3 regions of the Actinoplanes sp. G11-F43 genome follow, and region 3 is predicted to be linked to each of the others. Evidence: riboswitches for the same ligand, from Rfam matches in the RefSeq annotation. Region 3 holds a riboswitch; each other region holds the start of a gene.
The links. A riboswitch is a leader RNA that binds a small molecule or an ion and turns the genes downstream of it on or off. The one in region 3 is predicted to bind cyclic di-AMP.

Region 1 (9,606 bases), on a different contig from region 3:
CCGCGTCGTCTCCCGCGAGCTCGGCGAGGGCGCCGGCCGCCGGTTCGGCAGCCACCACATCCACCGCATCGAGAACCGCTCGACCCGCCCGGCGGTCAGCGTGCACGTCTACGGCCCGGCGCTGACCCGGATGACCAAGTACCGGCTGACCCCCACCAGGCTCGACATCCTGACCGTGGAGCGCGCCGGCGCCGAGTGGTGACCTACTTCGGGTAGATCACACCCGAGCGGCCGCTGTAGAGGTGCCGGGTGCCGTCCACGGCCCGGCCGGTGTTCGGCGCGTCCAGCCACACGATGTAGGGCGCGCCCGAGGTCAGCCCGGTGATCGTGGTGGTCACCGTGCATCCGGTCCCGGCGGCGACCGGCTTCCAGACCGGTTCCGGCTGCGCGCCGGAGACCAGCTGCTGCGGTACGGCCGTGACCCGGTAGTTCGAGTCGAACTGGGCCGGCCACTCCACCTTCACCGAGCCCTTGCCCACCGTCACCTCGATCGGGATCAGCACCCGCCAGTCGGTCCGCGGCCACAGCTTGGTGCAGCCCGGGTCCGGGGTCGGCGCGGAGATCGAGGTCGACGGCGTCGCGCCCGGCTTACCGAAGGTCACGCTCGGCGAGGGTGTCGCCTTGCCCTGGTCGACCTGGATCCACTGCCTGCCCAGCTTCGCGGTCGACCCCTCGGACGTGTCGCCGCCGCTGCCGTCGCCGCTGCCGCCGCGGGTCAGCGCCGCGCACCCGGCCAGGGCCAGTGCTGTCGCCGCCAGCGTGATCGCGATTCCGGTGCGCCGCATGTACGTCCTCTCGGTCGGTGTCCCCTACCGTTCGGCCGCGGTCGACGGCTCCTTAGGCTTGATCGGCTCGGCGAGATTCCAGCCCCCGGACAGCAGGGCGTCGACCGCTGTGATCGCGGCGCGCAGCCGGTACCCGTACCCACCGGTCAGCTCTGACCAGGGGACACCGCCGGCGGTGAGCCGGGCGCGGAACGTCTCGGTCATCCAGCGCCGCAGGTGTTCGCCGTCACGCAGGCCGTCGTCGGTGAACGGCACCCCGGCACAGTCGGTGAGCAGGTAGAGATCCGGGGCGCGGACCAGCGCGTGCACCTCCGGCGAGGCGCTGCCCAGGTAACGCTCCTCCCAGATCGTGGTGGCGAAGGCGTCGGTGTCCCCGAACAGCACCGGCGAACCGGCCGCGGCGGCGGCGTCCTCGGCCGCGCTCTGCTCCCGGGCCACCGTCACGAAATCGGCCCGGTCCCAGGTGACGTCGAAGATCGTCGCGTCCGGCCGGTCCGTCCGCAGCGCGGCGAGTTTGCGCCCGGTCAGCTCCCGGCCGAACTCCGGCACCCACCGGGTCCCCGCCCACGGGCCGCCCCGCGACCGGAAATGCCGGGCCAGCGCGCGGGCCATGGTGGTGGTACCGGTCGACTCGGCGCCCACCACGATCACCCGCCGGGCCAGCCAGCCACGCGCGCCCGGCCCGATCCGGTGCCAGTGCGCGACCGGATCCACCAGCTCTCCACCAGCTTGCGGGTCTGGCCATAGGTCGCCAGCAGGGACAGCGCCGTGGTGAGCGCGTCGGCCAGCGGCACCGTGGAGCCGGTCAGCCGGTCCAGGAAGAGCCAGAGCCCGCCGGTCAGCAGCACCCCGGCCACGCCCAGGAGGAACCACTCGGCGCGGGTGGTGGCACGCACCACCAGGCGGGTCCGGTCCTGCCCGCCGTAGAGCCAGGCCCACCAGCCGTAGGCGCCCAGGACCACGTAGACGATCTGCAGGCCGGCGTCGGCGTACAGGCCGGCGGTCCAGAAGACCACCATCAGCAGCAGGACGTTGAGGATGCCCAGCGGCCAGTTCAGGATGTGCCGGCGGACCAGCAGGCCGACGGTGAGCAGTCCGGTGACGAAACCCAGCACCTCCGCCCACGAGGTCGGCACTCCGAACGCCGTCACGGCCGGGCTGTTCAGCCAGTGAATCACCAGCACAGCATCGGGCCCGCCGGGCCCGGGGTCTACCCCGCCGGGCGCAGACGGTGGCCGGCCATCTCCAGTTCGCCGTCGTGGACGTGGATCGGGGTCCGCAGCCCGGACTCGTCGTGCAGCACCACCGACTCGCCGTCGATGGCGTAGGTGCCGCGGGCATGACGACGGCGCCCGGCCACCTCACCGGCGAACGTGCCGTCGGTGTGCAGCCGGAGACGCACCGTGCCGTCCGGGCTCCGCCACGCCCCGGTCACCGCGGCGCTGGTCACCACCCGCGGGTGAATCGCACCGGAACCGTAGTCGGTGCCGGCCGTGCCGCCCATCGCGATGGCGAGGAGGGAGGCGGCGTCGAGGACCGTGAAGTCGACGTGCGGGTCACAGGTGGTGGGCATCGTTCTCGGCTTCCGTCGGGGCTGGGGACGCCCTCTCCGGTCGGCACCGACGGTCCGGGTCGCTGGGTTTCCCGAGTTGCGAAACGGAGCGATCCGGGACCCGTACGGGTGCGAATCAGCCGGTGGCCCGCAGCGCCGCGGTGACCGCCGCGGTGAACTTCTCCATGTATTCGTCGGTGATCGGCTGCCGGGCCACGGCCAGCCGCCAGTAGAGCGGGCCGAGGATCATGTCGACGGCGACGTCCGGGTCGGTGCCCTGGGGCAGCTCACCCCGGGTGATCGCCTGACCGATCAGCTTCTCCCCGACGGCCTGCTGGTGGGTCCGCATGGCCCGCTGCAGGGTTTCGGCGATCTGCGGGTTGCGGGCCGCCTCGGCCATCAGGTCCGGGATGATCTGCGAGGCCATCCGGTGCTTGAGGGCCGTGCTGACGATCAGCAGGAGAAGCTGGAGATCGCCGGTGAAACTTCCGGTGTCGGGAAGTGGAACCTTTCGTTCCGCGACATCGGAGACTATCTCCATTACCATCTCTAGCTTGTTGCTCCACCGACGGTAGATCGCGGTCTTGCCGACACCGGCGCGACGGGCGACGGCTTCGATGGACAGCCTGCCGTAACCCACCTCCGCCAGCTCGCTCATGACCGCATTTCGGATCGCCACGGTGATGTCGCCTCGGAGCACCGCCGCTCCGGCTGGTGCGCGCTTGTTTGTCGCCACCCGGCCACTATAGCGCTACGACGTAACGGTTGCGTTCCGCCGTTTGGTCGGCTACCGTCCACCTGACGTCGATACGAACCCGTTCCATCGGCGTCGGCGGGAGCCTGTCATGCTGATTTCCGTGACCTCGCACCAGGCATCGGATTCCGCCGTCCCCAGCGGGCCGACTAGATCGGAGCACGACCCCATGCCAGATACGGCGGTCGCCCCGGCCGACACCGGGCTCCCCCTCAAGGAGCTGGCCCGGCGTAACGGCCTGAGCGCGTCCGGTCGGCTGCCCAGCCTTCCGGAGTACACCCGGCAGCTCTTGTCCTACCGGCACTTCATCCAGGCACACGCCAGCGCCAAGATGACGTCCTCACTGGGCAACACCAAGCTCGGCGCGGTGTGGCAGGTGCTCACCCCGGTCATCAACGCGGCCGTCTACTTCGTGATCTTCGGCCTGGTGCTGAACACACACCGGTCGATGGACAACTTCATCGCGTACCTCTGCATCGGTGTCTTCGTCTTCCAGTTCACCCAGTCGGTGGTCCAGACCGGGACGAACGCGATCACCGGCAACCTGGGCATGATCCGGGCGCTGCACTTCCCCCGGGCCAGCCTGCCGCTCTCCGCGGCGCTGGTGGAGATCAGGAACTTCCTGGTCGCGGCGGTGGTCCTGATGGTGATCGTGCTGGCCACCGGCGAGCCGATCACCGTCAAGTGGCTGCTGCTCCTGCCGGTGATCCTGCTCCAGTCGTTCTTCAACGTCGGGTTGGGCATGTTCATGGCCCGCTACGGCTCGAAGGTCCGCGACGTCAAGCAGCTGATCCCGTTCATCATGCGGTTCTGGCTGTACGGGTCGGCCGTGCTCTACCCGGTCACCATGTTCCAGAACGTGCTGAGCGGCTGGCAGCTCCAGGTGGTCGAGGCGAACCCGCTGCTCATCTTCATCGAGCTGGCCCGCCACGCGCTGCTGGAGAACGTCGAGCTGGCCAATCCCCCCACCGTGCTGTGGATCCAGGCGGCCATCTGGAGCCTGATCGTCGGCCTCGGTGGTTACGTGTACTTCTGGCGTGGAGAGAAGGGCTACGGCCGTGGCTGACAGCGAGCGCACCCCCACCGTCATCGCGGACAACGCCCACATCATCTACCGCGTCCAGCAGGGCGCCGCCCCGAACTCCAGCCCGCTGGCCAGTTTCAAGCGGCTGGTGACCGGAGCGAAGGCCGGCAACATCCGCGAGGTGCACGCGGTCAAGGGTGTGAGCTTCATCGCCTACAAGGGCGAGGCGATCGGCCTGATCGGCACCAACGGCTCCGGCAAGTCGACGCTGCTGCGCGCGGTGGCCGGGCTGCTGCCGGTCTCCAAGGGCGCGATCTACGCGTCCGGCCAGCCGTCGCTGCTCGGTGTCAACGCGGCCCTGATGAACGAGCTGCCCGGCGACCGCAACGTGGAGCTGGGCTGCCTGGCGATGGGCATGTCGCCGGCCGAGGTGGCGGCGAAGAAGCAGGAGATCATCGACTTCTCCGGCATCAACGACAAGGGCGACTTCTCGTCGCTGCCGATGCGGACCTACTCCTCCGGCATGGGCGCCCGGCTGCGGTTCTCCATCGCCGCCGCGAAGCAGCACGACGTGCTGCTGATCGACGAGGCGCTGGCCACCGGCGACGCCAAATTCCGCAAGCGCAGCGAGCAGCGGGTCCGTGAGCTGCGCGGCCAGGCGGGCACGGTGTTCCTGGTCAGCCACAGCGAACAGTCGATCCGGGACACCTGCGACAGGTGCATCTGGCTGGAGGCCGGCACGATCCGCGCCGACGGCCCGACCGCCGACGTGATGAAAGAGTACGAGGCCTACACCCGCAGGTGATAGGCCTCGTAGCCGCCGGCGCGTGCGGTCAGCCGTCGATCGACAGATGCACGTGGTTGGTGTGGTCGCTGGACGGGTCGCCGCCCGCCCCGCTGTAGGCCCGCCAGCCACTGCTCGGTAGCCAGATCCGGCGGTACCAGATCACGTAGAGCACATCGAGCTTGCCGGCGTTGTTGATGAAGTAGTTCGCCAGGTTGTCGCCATAGCGCTTGTCCGCACCGGTGGCGTCGCCGCCGAAGGTGCCCTTCTCGGAGGAGAAGTCACAGGCCCGGCCCTTGGGGTGCTCACCGCTGTTCTGGGTGCGCCAGCACTTGGTGAATCGGGTGAACCCGGCGGACTTGGCCTGCTTCAGCGCGTGCAGGGTGCGCGGGGTGAGGCAGCCGCCGGTGCCGGTCGGGTCGGTCTCGGTGCAACCCGACCCGAGATTGCCGGGAGCCGGCTGGGCGGAGGCACTGCCACCGCCGTCGGAGGAACTGCCCGCCGCGGCGCCCTGGTTCGCCTTCTTCAGCGCGGCCTCGGCGTTCTGCTTCTGCTTCGCCATCACGGTGACCTGCTTGCTCTGGTCCTTGATGGTGACGTCGAGAGCCGTCTTGGCCTTCTGCTGGGTGTCCAGGGTGGTCTTGATGTCCTGGATCGCCCGGTTCTGGTCGGTCGCCACCAGCGCCAGGGTCTCGGCCCGCCCGAGGAAGCCCTCGGCCGAGTCGGAGCCGAGCAGGGTGGCCATCGGCCCGGCGCGGCCGGCCGTGTAGGCCTGGGTCGCCAGCAGGTCGAGGGTCTTCTGCTTGGGGCCCACCTCGGCGTCCAGCCGCTTGATCTCGGCGGCCAGCTTGACCTGCTGCTCCTTGGAGGCCTTGAGCTTCTTCTGGGCCTTGACGTAGCCGCTGGAGGCCTTCTCGAGCTGCTCGATGAGGGACTTGGAGCCGCCCTCGCCGTCGTCTCCGGAGTCGCCGGGGGCGGTGAGGATGGGGGCCGCGGAGGCCGCCGTGGGGGCGTAGGCCAGTCCGCACGCGGCGACGAGCAGCGCCATCAATGCCGCTAATCGCCGCGCAGTGTTCTGCTGCACAGGCATTTCCTTCCGTCGGCCGCCGACCGGGTTAGCTGACGGGTTCGGGACGAAGGAAATCCCTACCGCTGTGCGCGGATTCACCCCGGAGAACAAATGGATCCCCGGCTCGTCATTGATGACGATTAGGCGGCGGTTCCCGCGCGGGAACCGCCACGACCATACCCACTCGATCCAAGTATCGACAGTTCTGGTACGCGTTGCATTTGCCCCGATACACGCCGTGACAGCAATTACGGATAGTCAGTGGACAGTAACGGCATTGGCCCTCACCGGGGCCTGATCCATGGCGATATCTCGGGTAAACTGGCCGCCGGTCCTGCCAGGACGGCACCGCCCCCGAGTTGCCGGCAGGCCACCGCCCAATCGTCGCGAGACGAACCGGGGAACCAGGTCACTGGGGTGTATCCGCAGTTGCGGTAGGGATTGCTTCCGTCCCGAACCCGTCAGCTAACTCGGTCGGCGGAGTCACGGAAGGAACTGTTGATGACAGCAAGTCCCCGCCGGTGGCTGATACTTGCCCTGGCACCGCTGGTGACCGCCGCGATGCTCCTGGCACCGGCCTCGCCCGCGTCCGCGGAACCCGGTGACGAGAACCCGGCGCCGTCTTCGGAGACGAAGTCGGACGGGCTCATGTCGAGCCTGATGGAGTCGACCAACCGGCGTTTCGTCTCCGCGAAGGCGGCCGTGGCCGCCTCCACCAAGAACCAGAAGAAGCTGGCCGGCGAGATCAAGGCGGCCGAGTCCCGCCGGGACGTGCTGATCCCCGAGGTCAACTCGATCGCCCGTCAGCAGTACCTGACCGGCAACCTGAGCACCGTCACCTTCCTGCTGGACAGCAGCTCCTCGGACGACTTCCTGAGCAAGGCGGTCTCGCTCGAGGAGATCAACACGCTGCACGACAAGAAGCTGAGCGAGCTCAACGCGGTGATCGAAGAGGTCACCAGCAAGAAGGCGGCTCTCGACGCCGAACTCAAGAACGAGAAGCAGCAGCTCGACGTCCTGGCGAAGCAGAAGGAATCGGCCGAGAAGCAGCTCGACCTGGTCGGCGCCAGCACCGGCATCAACCAGACCGTCAACCAGGGCCTGGTGGACGCCAAGTCGGACAAGGCGAAGGCCGCGCCGCGCAACTCCAGCGGGGGCTTCTCCGCCGAGGGATGCACCGAGAAGGACCCCACCACCAGCGGTTGCATCACCAAGCGCACGCTGAACATGTACAAAGAGACCAAGAAGGCCGGCTTCGACATGTTCGTCGGGTGCTTCCGCACCGGCGGGCCGTTCGAGCACCCCAAGGGCCGGGCCTGTGACTGGTCGTTGCAGAAGAGCGGATTCTCCTCGGCGGACAGCACCAAGGAGATGAAGTACGGCAACAACCTCACCGCGTTCCTGGTACGGAACGCCGACGCACTCGGGATCTACTACGTGATCTGGTACAAGCAGATCTGGTTCCCGGCGTCGGGCTGGAAGGCGTACCACGGTGTCAGTGATCACACCGACCACGTACACGTCTCCATGCTGTAACGACACGTAGAAAAGCGCCCCCGCCCTCTTCCACGAGAGCGGGGGCGTTTTCCTTGTGGTCGGTCAGTGCACCGCGCGGCGGACCGGGGCCCGGCCGTGCGGCTGGACCGGCGCCGGGCCGGCCGGCACCGCGGCGGGGATCGGCATGGTCACCGGGCGGACCTGGGTGACCTCGATCTCCTTACCGTGGTGCAGCAGGGTCAGCCGGGCCTGCCCGCCACCGTTGCGCAGCGAGTAGGTCACCTCGTCCGCAGTGACGCTCACCCGCAGCCGCAGCTCCCGCCAGAGCAGCGAGAACTCCAGGTTGTTGATCCGGCTGGGCAGCCGCGGCGCGAAGCTGAGCTGGCCGTTGAAGTCCCGCATGCCGCCCAGCCCGGCGACCAGCGAGATCCAGGTGCCGGCCAGCGACGCCACGTGCACGCCGTCCCGCGCGTTCTGGTGCAGGTCGTGCAGGTCCATCAGGGCGGCCTCGCCCAGATAGTCGTGGGCCAGCTCCAGGTGCCCGGTCTCGGCCGCCAGGACGGCCTGGATGCAGGCGGACAGCGACGAGTCCCGGACGGTCCGGGCGTCGTAGTAGGCGAAGTTGCGCACCTTCTCCTCCGGCGTGAACGCGTCACCCCGGATGTACATCGCCATCACGATGTCGGCCTGCTTGATGACCTGCTTGCGGTACAGGTCGAAGTACGGGTAGTTGAGCAGCAGCGGGTACCCCTCCGGCGGGGTGTTCTCGAAGTCCCACTCCTGCAGCCGGGTGAAGCCCTCGCACTGCTGGTGCACACCCAGTTCCTTGTCGTACGGCAGGTGCACGGCAGCCGCCGCGTCCCGCCACGACGCCGTCTCCTCGTCGTCCACACCCAGCTTGCGGGCCAGGTCCGGATGCCGCTTGCAGGCCTCGACCGCGGTCATCAGGTTCTGCTGCGCCATCAGGTTGGTGTAGATGTTGTCGTTCACGATGGCGGTGTACTCGTCCGGACCGGTGACACCGTCGATGTGGAAGCGCCCGTGCCGGTCGTGGTGCCCCAGCGAACGCCACAGCCGCGCGGTCTCCACCAGCAGCTCCAGGCCGACCTCACGCTCGAAGTCGTAGTCGCCGGTGGCCTGCACGTACCGGCGGACCGCGTCGGCGATGTCGGCGGCGATGTGGAAGCCCGCGGTGCCGGCCGGCCAGTACCCGGAGCACTCCTGACCGCGGATGGTCCGCCACGGGAACGCCGCGCCCTGCAGACCGAGCGTCTGCGCCCGCTCCCGGGCCAGGTCCAGGGTCGAGTGCCGCCAGCGCAGCACGTCGGCCGCCGCGGACGGCTGGGTGTAGGTCAGGGCGGGCAGCACGAAGGTCTCGGCGTCCCAGAAGGTGTGGCCGTCGTACCCCGGTCCGGTCAGGCCCTTGGAGCCGATCGGGCGCTGCTCGGCCCGGGCGCCGGCCTGCAACGTGTGGAAGAGGCCGAAGCGGACCGCCTGCTGGACCTCCGGGTCACCCTCGACCTTGACGTCGGAGTGGTCCCAGAACGCGTCCAGGTAGTCCTCCTGCTGCTGGACCAGGCCGTCCCAGCCGTCCAGCCGGGCGCTGGCCAGAGCCGCGCCGACCTGGTCGCGCAGGGCCGGCAGCGAGCGCATGCTGGACCAGCCGTAGGCGGCCAGCTTGACCACCCGCAGCGTCTGGCCGGGCTCCAGCCGGCAGGCCACCGTGGTGCGCAGCCAGTCCGGGTGGCCCTCGGTGGTGATGGCGTGCCGGCCCGGCGTCTCCACCAGGTGCTCCATCGCCGCGGCCATCCGCAGATCGCTGGCCTTGGTCTTGTGCACCAGGATGCCGCCGGTGCGCTGCTCCAGCATCTCCTCGGCCTGCAGCGGCCGGTCCAGCACCGCGGCCACCCGCGGGTCCTTGCTCATCGGCGGCAGCTGCTCGTTGGCCACCAGCTCGGACTGCAGGATCAGCCGGGCCGCGGTGTCCAGCGGCTCCACCTCGTAGAGGAAGGCCACCACGGCGCGCTGGGTGAAGGAGACCAGGCGGATGGTGCGCACCCGCACGCCCTGCCCGGACGGCGACACCCACTCGACGACCCGTTCCAGGACGCCCTTGCGCAGGTCCAGGCAGCGCTCGTGGG
Region 2 (9,606 bases), on a different contig from region 3:
AGCCGCAGACCGTAGTCCTCGGCCTGGATCACCGGGCGCGTGCGGTCGGTGCCGGGGACCGGGACCTGGAACGCGTACGGCTGGTGGGTGTGCCCGCTGAAGATGGCGTCGATCTCGGCGCTCACCGTGGTGAACTCACCGAAGACCGGGTCGGCGGCGAGCGCCTCGGCGGAGCCGATGTTCGCGGTGGCCGCACCCTCGTGGGCCAGCAGCACCAGCACGTCCGCCTCACCGTTGGCCGCGTCGCCGTCGGAGAGCTGCGCGGCGAGGGCGTTGGTCTCGGCGACCGGGTCGCGGAACTCCACACCCCGGATGCCGTCCGGGCTGACCAGCGAACCGGTCTGCTCGGTCACCACACCGATGTAGCCGACCTTGACGCCGCCGATCTCCTGCACGACGTAGCCGGGCAGGACCCGCTCGCCGTCCTTGTAGACGTTGGCCGCCAGGTGCGGGAAGTTCGACCGCTCCTCGACCCGGCCGAGCAGGTCGGCGAGGCCCTTGTCGAACTCGTGGTTGCCGACCGCGGAGACGTTCAGGCCACCGGCGTTGAGCGCGTCCAGGGTCGGGTTGTCGCCGTCGATCGCGGAGATGAAGGTGGAGGCGCCGATGTTGTCGCCGACCGACACCCACGCGGTGTTCGGGTTCTCCGAGCGCAGCTTGTTGACCGCGCCGACCAACTGGGCCGCGCCACCGTTGCCGGCGGACGGGGCTTCGAGCCGGCCGTGGAAGTCGTTGATGCTCAGCAGCTGCAGGTCGACGGTGGTCGGCTCGGCGGCGGTGTTCAGGCCGACGACCACCGGGTCGTGGTCGCTGGAGCGGAACGGGCCGGCCTCGTAGAACGGGCCGTAGCCGTCGTACTGGAAGGCGAACGACTCGACCGAGTTGATGTTCCAGATGTCGACGCCGGTGATCCGCTTCGCGAACTCGCCGGTGACCAGGGCGTGGTCCAGCGAACCGGACTCGCCGCCGAAGACGTACGACGACTTGTCCGGCGCGAACGCGGCGCGCGCGTCCGAGTAGCCCTCCTCGTACAGGACCTGGAGCGGGTCCTCCTGGCCGTACGAGTTGAAGTCACCGAGCAGGATCACCTTGTCGTCGCCGAGGTCCTTGACGAACTCGGCCAGCGCCTCCGCCTGCCGGATCCGGTCGCCGTTGTAGGCGCCCTGCCCGTCACCGGTGTCCACGTTGTCACCGGTCGGCGTGACCGAGGTGCTCTTCGACTTGAAGTGGTTCGCGACCACGGTGAAGTCGATGCTGCCGGCGGTGAACGTCTGCGCGATCGGCTCGCGGGCGTTGTTCCACACCGACTCGTCGTTGATCGACTTCGACGGGCCCTTCGGGGTGACCGAGGCCGGCTTGAAGATGATCGCGTTGGTGATGACGTCCTGGGCGGACGCGCCGGGCAGCTCGGCCGGCGACAGCACGTAGTCCCACACGCCCGCGCCGTCGACCGCGTTCAGCTCGCCGACCAGGGTCTTCAGCGCCAGCTGGGTCTCGACGGCCTCGAACCGGACCGAGTTCTCGATCTCCATCAGGGCGACCACGTCGGCGTCCAGGGCGCTGATCGCCGAGACGATCTTCGCTTCCTGCTTCTCCTTGGCCGCCTCGTTCGCCGCACCGCGCGCGTCGCCACCGAAGTGGACGAAGTAGTTCAGCACGTTGAAGCTGGCGACCTTGATGTCCCCGCCGACGTTGACCGGGGCGCTGGTCCGCGGGTTGGTCGCGGCGAACGTGGTGCCCGGGGCCGCCGGTTCGGCCGGCTGGAGGCGCCACTCGCTGAAACCGTAGGCCAGCACGCTCGGGCCGAACTTCTGGACCGAGTCACCGACCCGCAGCGGCTTGTCCTTGGCCATGTACGCCGGGGGCAGGCCGGCCTCGGCCAGGTTGGTGGTCCGGCCGTCGTCGACGAGGATCCGGCCGGCCTTGTTGGCGGCCTTGCGCTCCAGGGCGGCGGGGCTGCCGGGCCGGGCCACGTCGGTGGGGATCCGGGCCGGGGTGTCGCCGGCCGCGAGGACGACCTCGCCGTACCGGTTGGTGTTGTAGACCTCGGAGACCGTGAAGGTTCCGGCCGGGGCGACCAGCATGCCCTCGGCGGACTCCCGGGCCTCGTCGGACAGCGGCAGGGTCAGCGGGACCGGGGTGGGCAGGGTGGCGCCGGTGGCGCAGACCGCCACGTCGGCCTTCGCGCCGATGGTGATCTGGGTGAGCGAGTTGTACTCGCTGACCGTGCCGGCCACCTTGACCGTGTCACCGATGGCCACCGACGGGTGGTTGGCGGCGTTGTTGGTCAGGTAGACGAAGATCGCCTCGGAGGGGGTGCCCGCGGCGACCGGACGGTCCCCACCGCTGCCCGCCGTCTGGATGTAGATGCCGTTGTAGCCACCGGTGCGGTGGTCGGCGGTGACCACGCCCTCGACGGTGACCACCTGACCGGCCAGCGGCGTCGCCGAACCGGTGCCCTGCACCTGGGCGATCGTGTGGGTGACGGCGGTCTCGCAGCCGGCGCCGGGCTCGCCCGGCTCCTCCGGCTCCTCGGGGGTGGCCGGCGCGGTGTTGACCTTGCCGAAGCTGTTCGCCGCCGGCCCGGTCCACTTGCCGTCGATCTTCTGCAGTGAGTGGCCGGCCGGCGAGGAGCCGGTCTGGGCCACTCCGATGTCGACGCTGAGCCGGCCCGCGGCCGGGCCGTTCGTCGCGGTGAAGGTGCCCTCGTAGCTGATGAACTCGCTGACCGTGCCGTCCGGCTGCACCAGCGCGACGCCGTCCGGGTCACCGTTCTGCAGACCGTTGACCGGGTATTCGGTGACGACCACACCGGACGACGGGACCACACCGCTGAGCGTCGTGGTCGGGTTGTAGGTGACGCCGCCGGTCCCGTTGTAGAGGTAGATCTTCCAGCCACTCAGGTCATAGCCGACCGGGGCCTGGATCTCGATCGCCTCGCCGGTGTCGGCACCGGCGTTGTCGTAGTGGATCTCGCTGATGAACGGCACATCGGTGGCCGCGGAAACCGGGCCGGTGAGGCTGAGACCAAGCGCGGTCGCCATGACGGCAGCACCCAGCGCACGGAACCCGGCAGGGCTCGGTACGGGGATGGACCGTCCGGCGACACCCACGCTGCGTATGTAGGAACGCATCGAGGTGGACCCTCCGAACGAAGTAGATCCGCCGGAGCGTAGGTAGTTCGGGTGACGAAAGACAATCGGATAGGTAACGGAAAGGTCATGCCCTGCACATTGGAGTGAGGATTTTCCCGCCGTTCATTGTTCGCTTTTGTACGGTCGCCGAAATGTAGATCCACCGACACGCCCCGGAAAACTTCCCGCGCGGAATGGTATGCCGATGACGAAATCGGTCAACCGGCACGGATCGGCGGATCAGGCCACATCGAGTACGTCAACCTCCGGAGCCGAGCCGTCCTGGTACCCTCAGCACAGATCAGCATGGGCTCGTAGCTCAGTGGATAGAGCAACCGCCTCCTAAGCGGTAGGTCGCGCGTTCAAGTCGCGCCGGGCCCACCATGCGCGCACCGGCCGCCCCGCACTCGCGGAGCGGCCGGCCGGCTTCGCTCAGAGCTTCAGGCGCTGCCCCACCACCAGCCGGTGCGGGCTGCGCAGGGTGCCGGCGTTGGCCCGGTAGAGCGCCTTCCACCCACCCCGCACGTCGTACCGGTCGGCGATCCCGGCCAGGGTGTCGCCGCGGCGGACCACGTACGAGCCGTTCGAGGCCTTGCGGACGTGCGAGGTGCGCTTCTTGGCCCGGGAGGCGGGCTGGTAGCCGTGCCGGCGCCCGCAGGTCGGCCACGCGCCGATGCCCTGCCCGCGCAGCACCCGCTCGGCGATGCGGATCTGCTCCGACTTGCTGGCCCGGTTGGCGGTGCTGGCGTACCGGCCGCCGCCGTACGCCCGCCAGGTGCCATGGCTGAACTGCAGGCCGCCGTAGTAGCCGTTGCCGGTGTTGATGCGCCAGTTGCCACCGGATTCGCAGCGCGCGATCGCGTCCCAGTTGATGTCGGCGGGAACGGCCGAGGCCGGCCCGGACAGCACGGCGCTTCCGGCGACACACGCGATCGTCAGTCCGATGACGCGCTTCAACTGTGCACTTGTCTGAACCATGAGCTTTCTCCTCCACGCCTGCGAGGTCAGCTGTCGGGTTCGGGCAGAGGTGCCCGGCCGCGCGTGGCGGCTTCACCCCGAGGCGCCGTAGCGCCGAGGAACGTGTGGGTCCCCCGCTCCGTGCCTGTTTCGTGTAGATCCGCGACCGGCGGCAGGACTCGGCGTTACCGGTCGGCGGTGCCCGCGTGGTGCGGGCCGTCGCAATGGAGTTGTTGGTCACAAATTAGCTGCTTTGATCTTCCTTTGTGTGGATAACGTGCTGATCCCGGCGCGCCGCGCCGGGTACCCAACCCTCCACGGAGGGTGCACAATCGGCAGCCATGAGCGATCGACAGCGCGAGTTCGACGTGATCGTCTACGGTGCCTCGGGTTTCGTCGGAGCGCTGGTGGCGAAGCATCTGGCCGGCAGCGCCCCGGAGGGCACCCGGCTCGCGCTGGCCGGCCGGTCCGCGCAGCGACTGGAACGGCTCGGCCTGAAACTGCCCATCGTGGTCGCCGACGCGCACGACACCGGGGCCCTGACCACGATGGCCGCCCGGACCCGGGTGGTGGTGACCACCGTGGGGCCGTACGCGAAGTTCGGCCGGGCACTGGCCCGCGCCTGCGCCGAGACCGGCACCGACTACGTGGATCTGACCGGTGAGGTGCTGTTCGCCCGGGACAGCATCGACGACAACCATGAGACCGCCCGGCGCACCGGTGCACGGATCGTGCACTCCTGCGGCTTCGATTCGATCCCGTCCGATATCGGGGTGCACGTCCTGCATGAGCGGGTCCGCGCCGACGGCGCCGGCGAACTCACCGACACCACACTGGTCGTGACCAGCATGCGCGGCGGGATCAGCGGCGGCACCATCGACTCGATGCGGCACCAGATCGACGAGATGAAACGGGACCGGCGGCTGCGGCGGATCGGCGCCAGCCCGTACTCGCTGAGCCCCGACCGGGAGGCCGAACCCGACCTGGGCCGCCAGCCGGACATGCTCACCCTGCCCGGCTCCGCGGTGCACCCGACACTGCGCGGGCATCTGGCGCCGTTCGTGATGGCCTCCTACAACACCCGGGTGGTGCGCCGGAGCAACGCGCTGCGCGGGTGGGCGTACGGCCGCGGGTTCCGCTACCGCGAGGTGATGAGCGTCGGCACCTCCGCCGCCTCCCCGGTCCTCGCCCGGGCCACCAAGATCCTGATGACCGGCCTGGTCGTCGGCCTGACCGTGCCGCCGGTCCGGTTCGTGCTGGACCGGCTCCTGCCCGCCCCCGGCACCGGCCCGGACGAGGCCACCCGCCGCAATGGACACTTCACCGTGGACATCTTCGCCACCACCACGACCGGGGCGCGCTACCGCTCCCGGGTCCGGGCCGAAGGCGATCCCGGGTATGCCGCGACGGCTGTCATGCTCGGCGAATCCGCCCTGGCCCTGGCCCTGGACCGGGATCGTCTGCCGGAGTCCGACGGTGGGGTGCTGACCCCGGCCACCGGCATCGGCGACGCCCTCGTCGACCGGCTGCGCGCCGCCGGATTGGAGATCACCGCTGGTGAGGCCTAACCCGAAACGGCCGAAAGCGGTATCAAGGATCTGACCCGGATCGCATCGAAGACCACTAGCACTAAAGGTGCAATTACCGGCACGATTCAGGGGTGACCGTCAGCCCGCTGCCCTACCCGCTGAGGCTGACGGGGGACGGCATCGTCCTGCGCGAGTGGCGCTGGGAGGATCTCGACGATCTGGTGGCGCTGCTGGACGAGCCGGACATCGCCCGCTGGACACTGCGGCCGTCGCCGTTCGACGTGGAGGCCGGGCTGGCCTATCTGCGGCGTGCCCACCGGGGCCGGCTCGACGGCAGCCGGATCCAGCTCGCGATCACCACCGACGGCGGCCGGCCGCTCGGTGAGGTGCTGCTCTTCAACGTGCGGGCCGACGCCCACGAGGCCGAGCTGGGCTATCTGGTCGGCCTGCCCTTTCGCCGCCGCGGCCTGGCCTCGGCGGCACTCTCCCTGCTCACCGCGTTCGCGATGGACAACCTGCGGCTGCGCCGGCTGCTGCTGCGGATCGACCGGGGCAACACCGCGAGCACGTCGGTGGCCCGTCGCTGCGGGTACCGCCCGGCCGCCGAGCCGGCGATCCAGCAGACCGGGCCGTACGGTCCGGTGCACCTGGACACCTGGGAGTACGTGGAGGGGCGCGCCGACACCCGCGACGATCGCCGGAGGAACGTCGCCTCGCGGCGGTACGGTCGGCGGTGAGGGGGTGTCCGACCATGATCGAGGTGGATCGCGAGCGGGTGATGGCCTACCGGGTCGCCGCGCAGGGGCTGGCCGGACGCACCGGTGACCGGCCCGCCGACCTGCCGCTGCTCGACCTGGGTGTGCAGGAGTACACACCTGGCTCCCCCCACGTGGCCCTCGCCGCCCGGACCACCGCCGACGTCGGCGCCGACGACCGCCTGATCACCGTCTGGGCCGCCCGCGGCGCCCCGCACCTGCACCGGCGCGCCGACCTGCCGGCCCTGGTGGAGCAGCTGTGGCCGATCGGTGACGACGACGCGGCGGCCCGGATGCGGAGCGGGCAGATCCCGGACGCGCCCGCGCTGGGTGTCCGGGCGTTCACCGCGACCGCCGAGGCGTTCCGGGCCGTGGTCACCCGGCCCATTCCGCGCGGCGAGGCGAGCACGGAGGTGAGCCGGCGGGTTCCGGTCGAGGTGACGTACGACTGCGCGGCCTGCGCGGCCCGGCACGTGGCCGGCAACGTCTGGCAGCAGGCCGGCCTGGCCGGCGGGGTGGAGGTGATCTCCCGGGGCCGGGACGCGACGCTCGGCCCGATCCCCGGCGCGCCACCGATCCCGGCCGCGAACGCCGGCGCCGGCCGCCTGATCGAGACCTACCTGCGCTTCCTCGGCCCGGCCGGCCCGGGTGAGGTGGCGAAGTATCTGGGCACCACCGCCACGGTGCTCAAACGGGTGTGGCCGGCCGATCTGGCCGAGGTGCGGGTGGACGGCCGGCGGGCCTGGCTGCCGGCCGGTGCCACCGGTCTGCTGGAGTCGGCGCCGCGACCGGCCGGGGTGCGTTTCCTCCCGGCGATGGATCCGCTGCTCCAGGCCCGTGACCGGGACCTGCTGGTGCCCGCCAAGGACCGGCAGAAGCAGGTGTGGCGGATCCTCGGCAACCCGGGCGTGCTGCTGCTGGACGGCGAGATCGCCGGGGTGTGGCGGGCCGCCCTGAAGAGGGAACGGGTTGATCTGACCGTCTCTCCGTTCGCCCCGCTGACGCCCGCGCGGATCGGCGCGGTCGAGGCGGAGGCCGGCACGGTCGCCCGGGCCCGGGGTGTCACCGAGGCGACCGTCACGATCGAGTGAGGGAGGGCCGTGGCTCGCGCGCCACAGCCCTCCCTCTCTCACCCCGGAGTGAAGCTCACTTGAAGGTGATCGACGAGGTCGAGTACTTGCAGAAGGTCCCGTCCGGGCCGGTGCCGACCTTGGTCGGCTCCTTGCCGGTGTTGTTGCCGGTGAACCGGACGCAGATGTCCAGGCTCTTCTTGCCGACCACGGTGATCGCCGAGAGGGTGGCGGTGTCGCCGAAGTTCTGGTTGATGCCGACCAGGCTGCCGGCCGGGGCGGTGGCCACCACGTTCTGCACCACCACCGCACGCTTGTGCTGGGTGGAGCAGTTGCCGCACGAGCGGTAGAGCTTGCCGAAGTCGGCGACCTGGAAGTTCTTGATGGTCAGCGTGCCGCCGCCGTTGTGCTGGAACACCTTGTCGTCGGCGCTGCGGGCGCCACCGCCGTCCACGATGTACTTCGCCGACGCGCCGCCCTTGAAGGTGGCCGCGTCCTCACCCACGTTCTCCCACCACACGTTCTGCAACGTGCAGGAGCCGGAACAGTGGATGCCGTCGGCGGCCGGGGCACCGAGGATGACGTTCTTCAGCACCGCACCGTCGGCCAGCTTGAACAGCGGGTCCTGACCCTCGTCCTGACCGCTGCCGCCCAGGGCGCCGCTGCCGACGTACCGGACGTTCTTGCCGTCGAGCGTGCCGGAGACCGGGATCGTCGAGCTGACCGGCTTGGTGCTGGTGGCGGACGGCCACGCGGCGGTCGGAGTGCTCGGGGTGGCCGGGGTGGCCGGGGTGGTGGTGCCGCCACCGGACGACGCGCCGACCTTGACGAGCTGCCACTGCTGGCTGTTCGCGCTGGTGCTGCCGGTCGAGGTGACCGCGGCCGCGCCGTCGGCGGTGGAGGAGCCGGTGATGTTCAGGACCTTGCTGCTGTTCCGGTTGATCAGCCGGACGTACCCGCTGCTGATGTCCTGCACGGTCCACTGCTGGCTGGTGGCGTTCTTGTCGCCGGTCGACTGCACGACCGCGGCGCCGTCGGACTTGGAGGCGCTCCGCACGTTGACGACCTTGCCGCTGTGCTTGGCCTGGAGGCGATAGAAGCCGCTGCCCATGTCCAGGAATTTGAACTGCTGCCAGGCGCCGTTGTTGACGGCCCACTGGGTGACCTTGGCGCCGTCGGCGGTCGACTGGGTGAAGACCTCCAGCGCCTTGCCGCTGTTGCGGTTCTTCAGCACGTAGAACGCGCTGGTGTCGATCGTCGCGGCGTTGGCCTGCTGGGTCACCACGACCGCGCCGACACCGAGGCCCATGGTGACGACGCCGGTCAGGACGCCGGCCCGCCAGCGCCGCAGCAGGGAAGGTTTCTCGGACATTGCGGATCCTCTCCACGGACCCGGGCACAGCGATGCCCGGATGGGGAAACCGTCGAAATGGTGGAAGTCGAAGCGCCGTCAATCTAGGAGCGCCCGGAAATCGGAGTCAACGCCGCGGACGATTTCTGAGAAGAGGGCAACCTTTGTGCGCCGCCGGACCACCTACCCGACGTCAGCAACAGCTCTCCTAGGTGGTCACATGTCGCGTAAACGTCGTCAAGCCCTCGCTGCCGGCCTCGCCTCGGCCGCGGTTCTCGCCGGTGCCGGACTGCTCGGTGTCGGTCAGCCCTGGGCCAACGCCGCCGCGAATGTCAGCTTCGACACCGGCACCGGCCTGGCGTTCACGATCAACGGCGGCAACGGCAACGTGACGTCGCTGAAGCACAACGGCACCGAGTTGGCCGCCGCCGGATTCGCCGCCGGCCAGTTCCAGTCCGGCTGGTCGTCGGCGGCCGTGACCGGCAAGACCTTCAACAACGGCAGTTCGATCCTGGTGAGCGTGGCGAACACGTCGATCGGCGTGACCCAGTACTACTTCGCCCGCAAGAACGACAACACCCTCTACATGGCCACGAACATCACCAAGGCGCTGAATCCCGGCGAGGCCCGTTTCATCGCCCGGCTGAAGCCGTCACTGCTGACCACCTCTCCGGCCGGAGCGAAGACCGGCGGGTTCGGCACCACCGTCGAGGGCTCGGACGTCTTCGCGAACGCGGCCGGCCGGACCGCGTCGAAGTTCTACAGCTCGCAGCGGCTGATCACCCAGCAGCCGTTCGGCGCCAGTGGCAC
Region 3 (9,606 bases):
AACGTGCTGCACCCGATGGGCTTCGACGCGTTCGGCCTGCCCGCCGAGCAGTACGCGGTGCAGACCGGCACCCACCCGGCGGTCACCACCGCGGCGAACGTGGAGCGCTACCGGCAGCAACTGCGCCGCCTGGGCCTGGCCTACGACGACCGCCGGTCCTTCTCGACCACCGATCCGGAGTACTACCGCTGGACCCAGTGGATCTTCCTGCAGGTCTTCAACTCATGGTTCGACCCGTCGGTGGGCAAGGCCAGGCCGATCAAGGACCTGATCGCGTCGTACGAGTCCGGCGAGCGCGGCCCGGAGTGGGCCGGGCTGTCCGCCACCGAACGCCGCAAGGTCATCGACGGCCACCGTCTGGCCTACATGAGCGAGGCCCCGGTCAACTGGTGCCCCGGCCTGGGCACGGTCCTGTCGAACGAGGAGGTCACCCCGGACGGCCGCTCCGAGCGGGGCAACTTCCCGGTCTTCCAGCGCAGCCTGAAGCAGTGGATGATGCGGATCACCGCGTACGGTGACCGGCTGATCGAGGACCTGGACAGCCTGGACTGGCCGGAGCCGGTCAAGCTGATGCAGCGCAACTGGATCGGCCGCTCCCAGGGCGCGCACGTCGACTTCACCATCGGCGACGACCTGATCACCGTCTTCACCACCCGCCCGGACACCCTGTTCGGCGCCACCTACATGGTCCTGGCGCCCGAGCACGGGCTGGTCGACAAGATCGTCCCGGGCAACTGGCCGGCCGCCACCAAGGAGGTCTGGACCGGTGGGTATGCGACTCCGGTCGAGGCGGTCGTCGCCTACCGGGCCGCCGCGGCCGCCAAGACCGAGGACGAGCGCACCGCCGACGGCAAGGTCAAGACCGGTGTCTTCACCGGCGCCTACGCGACCAACCCGGTCAACGGCGAGCACGTCCCGGTCTTCATCGCCGACTACGTGCTGGCCGGCTACGGCACCGGCGCGATCATGGCGGTGCCCGGTCACGACGAGCGGGACTTCGACTTCGCCACCGCGTTCGCGCTGCCGGTGATCCGGACCATCGAGACCCCGGCGGACTTCGACGGGGCGTACGTGGGCGACGGCGTGGTGATCAACTCGGGCTTCCTGGACGGGAAGAACAAGGACGACGCCAAGGCCGCCATGATCGCCTGGCTGGAGGAGCAGGGCACCGGCAAGGGCGCGACCACGTACCGGCTGCGGGACTGGCTGTTCAGCCGGCAGCGCTACTGGGGTGAGCCGTTCCCGATCGTCTACGACGAGACCGGCCTGCCGATCGCGCTGCCCGACTCGATGCTGCCGGTCGTGCTGCCGGACACCGACGACTTCTCGCCGCGCACCTTCGACCCGGACGACGCGGACACCGAGCCGGAGACCCCGCTGTCCCGCAAGAAGGACTGGGTGCAGGTCGAGCTGGACCTGGGCGACGGGCTGAAGACGTACACCCGCGAGACCAACACCATGCCGCAGTGGGCCGGTTCCTGCTGGTACGAGCTGCGCTACCTGGACCCGCACAACGAGTCGAAGCTGGTCGACCCGGCCAACGAGGCGTACTGGATGGGCCCGCGCGGTGCGGGTGACAGCGGTGGCGTCGACCTGTACGTCGGTGGCGTCGAGCACGCCGTGCTGCACCTGCTGTACGCCCGTTTCTGGCACAAGGTGCTGTTCGACCTGGGTCACGTCTCGTCGTTCGAGCCGTTCAAGAAGCTGTTCAACCAGGGCTACATCCAGGCGTACGCGTTCCGGGACGCCCGCGGCGTGATCGTGCCCGCCGAGGAGGTCGTCGAGCGCGACGGCAAGTGGTTCCTGGGTGACCAGGAGGTGCAGCGGGAGTACGGCAAGATGGGCAAGTCCCTGAAGAACGTCGTCACCCCCGACGAGATGTGCGAGCAGTACGGGGCGGACACCTTCCGGGTGTACGAGATGGCGATGGGCCCGCTGGACGTCTCCCGCCCGTGGGAGACCCGTGCCGTGGTCGGCTCGCAGCGGTTCCTGCAGCGCGCCTGGCGCCTGGTGATCGACGAGGAGACCGGCGCCGTCAAGGTGTCCGACGAGCCGCTGGACCCGAAGAGCCGCAAGGTCCTGCACAAGGTCATCGCCGGTGTCCGGGAGGACATGGCCGAGCTGCGCTTCAACACCGCGATCGCCAAGCTGATCGAGCTGACCAACACGCTGACCCCGCTGCCGGTGGTGTCCCGGGAGGCGGTCGAGCCGCTGGTGCTGATGATGTCGCCGTTCGCGCCGCACATGGCCGAGGAGCTGTGGAGCAAGCTGGGGCACACCGGCTCGCTGGCCTACGCGGACTTCCCGGTCGCCGACCCGGCCCAGCTGGTCGCCGACGCGATCACCTACCCGGTGCAGGTGAACGGCAAGGTCCGCGGCCGGGTCGAGGTCTCCCCGGACACCCCCGAGACTGAGGTACGGTCGGCCGCGCTGGCCGCCGTGGCCGAGGTGCTGGCCGGCAAGGAGCCGAAGAAGGTCATCGTGGTGAGGGGCCGTCTGGTCAGCGTCGTGATCTGACCCGAACCCGGAAACGGCCCGCCCCTCATCGAGGGCCGGGCCGTTTCCGCTGTGCCGCGTTCCGGTGCGTTGCGGACCGCAATGCGGCACGCGGTTGCTGGTTGGCCGTTTCGTGCCGCGTTGTGGTGTGTTGCGGACCGCAATGCGGCACGCGGTTGCTGGTTCGTCGTTTCGTGCCGCGTTCCGGTGCGTTCCGGACCGTTGCGCGGCACGCGGTTGCTGGTTGGCCGTTTCGTGCCGCGTTGTGGTGCGTTGCGGACCGCAACGCGGCACGCGGGTCGTGGTTCGTTGTTTCGTGCCGCGTTGTGGTGCGATTCGGACCGGAAGTTGGCACGCGGGTTTGGGGGGCCGCATTCGCCCGGCGGGCGCCGGACGGTCCGGTGCCGGGACCTCCTCGCGCGGACGAGACAGGGCGGTCCGTTGCGGTCGGGGGCCCCTGGGGCGTACCGGATGAAGAGGGTCAGGCGGGAACGGCGGCGGCCGCGGCGCGCCGGGAGGTGTGGCGCCAGCGCAGGATGATCGCGGTGGAGAGGACGAAGCTGAAGGCGGCCGGGACCAGGGTGACCAGGTTCATCTCGCCGGGGGCGACCACCGCGGCGCCGATCACGGCGTAGGTGATGGTGGACGGGATGGCGGCGATCGTGGTGCCCAGGATGTACCGCTTCTGGCAGACGCTGGTGGTGCCGTAGGCGTAGCCGACCAGGCCGAACGGGGCCAGCGGAAGGAACCGGACCAGCAGCACGGCGGCCAGGCCACGACGGTTCAGCCAGCCGTCCAGCCGGGCCAGACGGCTGCCGGCCCGGGCCTGGAGAGCGCCGCGGCCGGCCCAGCGGCCCGCGTAGTAGGTGGCGACCGCGGCGATCACCGCGGCGGCCAGCGCGGCCGCCATCCCGGGCGCGGCGCCCAGCAGCGCGCCGCAGGTCATCGTGATCAGGGTGCGCGGGACCAGCGCCGACAACAGCATGCCGCCCAGCACCGCCACCGCGACCACGGCGGCCGGGCCGAGCGACACCACCGTGTCACCGATCTCCCGCAGCGGCAGGACCGCCGCACCGACGGCGAGAGCGCCGACACCGAGCCCCAGCAGGGTGAAGCGGACAGCACGCCGCTTCCAGCCGGAGGAACTCGGCGCCGAGGCGTTCAGGTTGTCGGTCATACAGGCCTACCGCCCCATCGTCGTCGATTCAGGAAGTCATGCCGGGCTCGCCGCGGCCAGCCTCTCGTTGCGGAGTTTCTCGCTCCACGTGTCGTCGAGCGGCGTGAGCCTATCCGCGCCGGTGGACCATTTCAGGAGCAGATCGGCGATGGCTGGGTTGCGGGCCAGCGCCGGGCCGTGCGAATACGTCCCGAGGATCTTGCCGGCCCAGGCGCCCTCGGTCTGACCGTCGTTGCCGATGCCCGCGGTGACCCGGGCCAGCGGTGCGGCGTGCTGGCCGACGTGGGTGCGGCCGCCGTGGTTCTCAAAACCGGTCAGCGCCGGCAGCCCCAGCCGGGGGTCGATGTCGCCGCGCAGCTCGCCCACCGCCCGGGTCTCACCCCGGTCCGAGTGGACGTCGAGCAGGCCCAGCCCGGCGCACTTCGCCCCCTTGGCGAAGAACGAGTGACCGAGCAACTGGTAACCCGCGCAGATCGACAATACCGCGGCGCCCTGGTGGACCGCCTGGTGCAGACCGCCGTCGGCGAGCAGGCGCTGGGCGGCCAGCGCCTGCGGGCCGTCCTCGCCACCGCCGATCAGGTAGATGTCGGCCGAGTTGGGCATCCGCTGATCCGAGCGGACCTCGTAGGTCTCCACCGGGATGCCCCGGGCCGCCGCCCGGGCGGCCAGGATCAGCAGGTTGCCGCGGTCGCCGTAGGTCGAGAGCAGATCGGGGTAGATCCACACGATCCGCAGGGCCTCAGTTGACACGGTCCAACTCCGCTCGGATGTCCTGGAACGCCGTGTAGTTGGCGATCACTTCGAGACGGCCGGGCGGCACGGACCGGAGCGCCTCGTCGAAAGTCTGTACGTGCCGGAACTGCACCTGGTTCACCTGGAGGCGGACGGCCAGGTCGTACGCCCGGTCCCCGGTGATCAGCACCGGCCGGTCGCGCAGCGGGGAGAAGTCGACGTCCCAGAGCCACGACGTGTCCAGCCCGTCGGGGTCCCGGGCGTTGATCGAGAGCAGTGTCGGCGCCTGGTCGGCCATGTCGAAGGCCTCCAGCCAGCTCGCCGGGTTCTTCGCCAGCAGCAGCCGGATGTTGCGGCCGTCCTTGTCCACCTGGGCGTAGCGCCCGGCGATCGACGCCACCCCGGCGAGCGGGCGCAGCGCCTCGATCGGGCGGACCCCGAACTCGGCGGCGACGGCCAGCGCGGTGGCCGCGTTGCCCACGTTGACCCGGCCGGGCAGCTGCAGCTTGACCAGGTGCCAGTCACCGCGCGGGTCGATCACACCCTCGTCCTCGACCACCCACTGCGGGCGCGGCCGGCGCAGCGGGCAGCCGGTGCACCACCAGTCGCCCTGGGCGCGCTCGATCGGGTGGCCGCTCTCCGGGCAGACGAACGAGTCGTCCAGCCAGCGCTGGCCGGCGCTGAACCAGGTGGCCTGCGGGCTGCCGCTGGCCGCCCACACCACCAGCGGGTCGTCGCAGTTGGCGACCACCTTGATCTCCGGGTGGGAGGCGAGCTTGGTCTTCCACATCTGCGCCATCATCGCCACCTCCTTCGCCCGGTCCAGCTGGTCGCGGGAGAGGTTGAGCAGCGCCACCACCTTGGGCTTGGTCTGGTCGATGACCTGGGCCAGGTAGTGCTCGTCCACCTCCAGCACGGCGAACGGGGTGTGCCCCTCCTTGGCCAGCGCCGAGGTGTGGCCGGTCGGCATGTTGGCGCCGTAACCGTTGGTGGCGACCCGGCCGAGGACCCCGACGGCGGCCGCGGTGAAGCGGGTCGTGGTGGTCTTGCCGTTGGTGCCGGAGACCAGCGCGACGGCGCGTCCGGCCGCGAGGTGGGCGAGCAGGTCGGGGTCGATCTTGAGGCCGATCCAGCCACCGATCACCGAACCGTCGCCGCGGCCCGCGGCCCTGGAGAGCGCCGCAGCGGTCTTCGACACCGAGGTCGCGACCTTGGCGATGAGAGGCATTCCGTCCGTCACGCCAGCGAGGGTACCGGACTCGAAGGTTACGTCGCGTTGCCAGACCATCAAGATCACGGCCTATTCGGAGTTTTCCCCGGTCCGGGCTTTTCGGACGTGGTGCTCAACTAATTGTGTGTTCTGATTCACCCGTAACCTTCGACTGCTTGTAGTGAACCGATCACTTTGCGTCGCGGCATTTGTTTTCCGGAGCTTACAAATTGGACATGAGCTTTTGTGTCGATTACCTAGGGTGATCGTCCTCATGCTGACGATCATGGGCCGAGTCGGGTACCAAGGATCAGCCGGCAGCACACCGCCGCCGGCCGCACCGGATCGGTTCACGCCGAGCCCTGCCCCGGGCCGGACGGTGCGACACAGCAAGCAAGCCGACAACCAAGGCAATCGGGGGCAGGGACGGGGGACCCATTCGCGGTCTCTCCCCGCGACTCGCTTCACGGCGAGCCGCACCCAGGGAGAAACCTTGGGGTGAAGCCGCCCACCCGCGGCCGGGCAAGCCCTTCCGCCCGAACCCGACAGCTAACCTCGCAGGCGTGCCGGAGGGAAATCTCTACCGTGCACGAACACAGTTCGAGCCGTCGCCGCCGCATGCCCGCATTCGGCCCCGGCACCGTCGCACTGTCTCTGGGTCTCTGCCTCTGTGCCGGCCAGTTGATCGCCGCCTCGCCCGCCGCGGCCGCGTCGACCACCGCCGTCACCCCGGTCGCCGCCTCGTCGGCCGCCGCGAAGGTCACCCCCAAGCTGGCCGCCACGACCAGCACCCGGAACCTCAAATGGGGTTCCACCCTCAAGGTCACCGCCAAGGTGATCGACCCGGCCACCGGCAAGGTCGCCAAGGGCACCGTCCGTCTCCAGGGCTACAGCAACGGCGCGTGGCGCAACCTGGACAGCGGCAAGGTCGGCAGCAAAGCGGTCACGCTGACGGCCAAGCCCAAGAGCACCCTCTACGTCCGGACCGTCTTCACCGGCTCCGGGTACAACCAGAAGGTGACCTCCAAGGTCAAGGTCAAGGTCGTCGCCAGTGGCGCCAAGATCCTCGCCGAGGCCAAGAAGCACAAGGGCGCGCTCTACAAGTACGGCGCGTCCGGCCCGAAGCGCTTCGACTGCTCCGGCTTCACCAAGTACGTGTACAAGAAGGCCGCCGGCAAGAAGCTGCCGCACAAGGCCAACTCGCAGCAGAAGTACGGCAAGTCGGTCGCCAAGAAGAACAAGAAGGTCGGCGACCTGATCATCTTCCGTAACGGCTCGTACGGCTACCACGCCGGTATCTATGCCGGCAACGGATACATGTACGACTCGCCGAGCACCGGCAAGCGCGTCGGCAAGCACAAGATCTGGAGCAAGAACTACGTCGTGAAGCGGCTGGTCGCCTGACCGTCGCGCAGCGGCACGTAGTTGAGCACTGTCGCGCAGCGTCTCTAGTGGGGACTGTCGCGCAGCGTCTCTAGTGGGGACTGTCGCGCAGCGTCTCTAGTAAGTAAGGAATAGCAACGCCTTCTGTGGGGCGTGACCCGGGCGCGGGTCACGCCCCACAGGCATGTCCGGGGGCTGCTTCAACACCCCGATCGGGTACGCGCCCCGAGGGTCCTGTCTCGACCCTCCGGCACTCCACTTTCCTCCCCGGGGTCGCTCCACTTTCCTCCACCCGAGCGTGGGCCCGGACTTTTCCGGGGGACAAGTCGGGGGATTTGCGACCTGGAGCGCTCGATGTCGGAAACTGGACGGAGTGGATCATGGTCCGGGCCCCCATTCCCCTCCACCGCCGTTGAGCTGCGACAACGTCTGCGAAAACGGCTCGGGAGTGGACGCGTTCGGGTTGCAGGTGGAGGGAAGTGGAGTAGAGTGGAGCGCAGTGGCAGGGCGGAGGAGCGACGCCGGACCTGCCGGCCCGAGTTGACACGGCGGTCCACTCCCTCCGCGATGGAGCGGTCGCCACGGCAAAGGGTGGGGGCCGATGTTCCTCGGCACGCACACTCCGCGCCTCGACGAGAAGGGCCGGCTGATCCTTCCGGCTAAGTTCCGTGATGAGCTGGCGGGAGGTGTCGTGATCACGAAGGGGCAGGAGCGCTGTCTTTACGTGTTCCCGATGCCGGAGTTCCAGCGCATCGCCGGTCAGCTACGTGAGGCTCCGGTCACCAACAAGGCCGCTCGGGCTTATAGCCGGGTGTTCTTCGCGAGTGCCCACGATGAAGTGCCCGACAAGCAGGGCCGGGTGACGATTCCGGTCCATTTGCGGGAGTATGCCAGTCTTGGTCGCGATCTAGTGGTGATCGGTGCGAGCACCCGGGTCGAGATCTGGGACAAGCAGTCCTGGGACGACTACCTCTCGGCGAGCGAGGAAGACTTCGCCGACATCGAGGAGGGGGTGCTGCCCGGCGGACTGTAGGGCGTGGCACTCGGTGGGCCGTCGGTTCGGCCCGGAAGCCACTCTCGCCGTACCTCGAGATCTCCAGCCGCTCCCGCTCCTGGCGCCTCTTCCCCGGCGCCAGGCGCGTGTCCGGGCCGGTTCGCCGGCGCGGGTCATGAGAGCGGATGGGGATCTGGCGGTACGGACGGGCGACCGGGCCGGACAGCAACATGGAACAGACGAGTGAGACGCGAGCCGGTACGGCATGGGGGTTTGACATGGGGGAGCCGCGAGGCACACACGTGCCGGTGCTGCTCGAGCGCTGCTTGGAACTGCTCGATCCCGCCCTCAGGCTGCCGGGTGCCGTCCACGTCGACTTCACGCTGGGTCTGGGCGGGCACGCCGAGGCGGTTCTGCAGCGGTACCCGGATGTCGTCCTGATCGGACTGGACCGGGACACCGAGGCGCTGGAGCACGCACGGCACCGGCTGATCCGGTTCGGTGACCGGGCGCACCTGATGCACGCCGTCTACGACGAGCTGCCGCGGGTCCTCGCCGAGCTGGACGTTCCGGCGATCCACAGCGGCCTGTTCGATCTCGGGGTGTCGTCGTTGCAGCTGGACGAGGCGGACCGGGGTTTCGCGTACGCGCAGGACGCTCCGTTGGACATGCGGATGGACCAGTCCCGCGGCGTGACGGCCGAGGAGATCGTCAACTCGTACGAACCGGGTGATCTTGTTCGCGTTTTGCGGCAGTACGGCGAGGAGAAGTTCGCCTCGCGGATCGTCCAGTCGATCGTGCGGGAGCGGGCGAAGGGGCGGATCACCTCCACGGCACGACTGGCCGAGCTGGTGAAGGACGCCATCCCAGCCGCCGCGCGGCGAACGGGTGGAAATCCCGCCAAACGCACCTTCCAGGCACTACGCATTGAGGTCAACGCCGAGCTGGACGCCCTGGAAGGGGCTGTTCCGGCGGCTTTGGACGTGTTGGCACCGCACGGGCGACTTGTGGTGATGAGTTATCAATCGTTGGAGGACAGGATCGTCAAACGCGCGCTCACCGCGAGGGCGCGCAGCACCGGGCCGATCGACCTTCCGGTCGAGCTGCCCGGCAGCGGTCCCAGCCTCAAGCTCCTGACCAGGAGCTCGGAGCTGCCCAGCGAGGCCGAGGTGGCCGCCAATCCGAGGGCGGCCTCGGTGAAGTTGCGCGCGGTGGAACGGATCGACGAGCAGGAGCAGGTGAGGAATTCGGACAGGGCGTTCGGAGCCGGCCGCGAGCGGCCCCGGACGACCGGGCGTCCCCGGCGGGGGAAGCCCGAGTAGCACCGAGTTCCCAACGCATGGGGGACCACGGCGGTTACGCCTCGGGGGCGAACAGAAGAGGGGGAGGGAAGAGCATGAGCGAGCGATCCGAAGCGTCGCGGTCGGGGGGCCGTACGCAGACGCGCGGTACGGCCGGGGGGCCGCAGCGCCGGGTGAGCCGCGATGCCGACACCGGGACCGGTGCGCGGGCGGCGCGCCGATCCGAGGGGGCCGACACGCGCCGGTCAGGGATCCGGGGCGGGGCGGGCCGGGAGACGGTCGCACCCGTCGACGGCGCCACCGCGCTCTCCAT

Region 1: another riboswitch for cyclic di-AMP. It lies ahead of ACQ0O7_RS08100 (coiled-coil domain-containing protein); the one in region 3 lies ahead of ACQ0O7_RS01390 (C40 family peptidase).
Region 2: another riboswitch for cyclic di-AMP. It lies ahead of ACQ0O7_RS03940 (transglycosylase family protein); the one in region 3 lies ahead of ACQ0O7_RS01390 (C40 family peptidase).

The regions. Positions count from the first base shown of each region.
Region 1 is NZ_JBNZCE010000006.1:160,300-169,905, reverse strand. It holds gene ACQ0O7_RS08145 (cysteine dioxygenase) at 1-202, shown strand, start outside; gene ACQ0O7_RS08140 (hypothetical protein) at 204-785, opposite strand; gene ACQ0O7_RS08135 (AAA family ATPase) at 810-1,499, opposite strand; gene pnuC (nicotinamide riboside transporter PnuC) at 1,433-1,963, opposite strand; gene ACQ0O7_RS08125 (Atu4866 domain-containing protein) at 1,996-2,358, opposite strand; gene ACQ0O7_RS08120 (TetR/AcrR family transcriptional regulator) at 2,474-3,037, opposite strand; gene ACQ0O7_RS08115 (ABC transporter permease) at 3,261-4,157, shown strand; gene ACQ0O7_RS08110 (ABC transporter ATP-binding protein) at 4,150-4,920, shown strand; gene ACQ0O7_RS08105 (coiled-coil domain-containing protein) at 4,949-5,989, opposite strand; cyclic di-AMP (ydaO/yuaA leader) riboswitch at 5,988-6,125, opposite strand; cyclic di-AMP (ydaO/yuaA leader) riboswitch at 6,333-6,465, shown strand; gene ACQ0O7_RS08100 (coiled-coil domain-containing protein) at 6,470-7,504, shown strand; gene ACQ0O7_RS08095 (glycoside hydrolase family 65 protein) at 7,568-9,606, opposite strand, start outside.
Region 2 is NZ_JBNZCE010000004.1:31,951-41,556, reverse strand. It holds gene ACQ0O7_RS03950 (ExeM/NucH family extracellular endonuclease) at 1-3,044, opposite strand, end outside; tRNA gene ACQ0O7_RS03945 (tRNA-Arg) at 3,443-3,518, shown strand; gene ACQ0O7_RS03940 (transglycosylase family protein) at 3,567-4,112, opposite strand; cyclic di-AMP (ydaO/yuaA leader) riboswitch at 4,113-4,286, opposite strand; gene ACQ0O7_RS03935 (saccharopine dehydrogenase family protein) at 4,433-5,659, shown strand; gene ACQ0O7_RS03930 (GNAT family N-acetyltransferase) at 5,752-6,357, shown strand; gene ACQ0O7_RS03925 (DNA glycosylase AlkZ-like family protein) at 6,372-7,466, shown strand; gene ACQ0O7_RS03920 (pectate lyase) at 7,522-8,817, opposite strand; gene ACQ0O7_RS03915 (rhamnogalacturonan lyase B N-terminal domain-containing protein) at 9,017-9,606, shown strand, end outside.
Region 3 is NZ_JBNZCE010000002.1:109,139-118,744, forward strand. It holds gene leuS (leucine--tRNA ligase) at 1-2,517, shown strand, start outside; gene ACQ0O7_RS01375 (TVP38/TMEM64 family protein) at 2,978-3,673, opposite strand; gene ACQ0O7_RS01380 (type 1 glutamine amidotransferase) at 3,710-4,423, opposite strand; gene ACQ0O7_RS01385 (MurT ligase domain-containing protein) at 4,413-5,633, opposite strand; cyclic di-AMP (ydaO/yuaA leader) riboswitch at 6,002-6,194, shown strand; gene ACQ0O7_RS01390 (C40 family peptidase) at 6,234-7,019, shown strand; gene mraZ (division/cell wall cluster transcriptional repressor MraZ) at 7,600-8,031, shown strand; gene rsmH (16S rRNA (cytosine(1402)-N(4))-methyltransferase RsmH) at 8,178-9,314, shown strand; gene ACQ0O7_RS01405 (hypothetical protein) at 9,467-9,606, shown strand, end outside.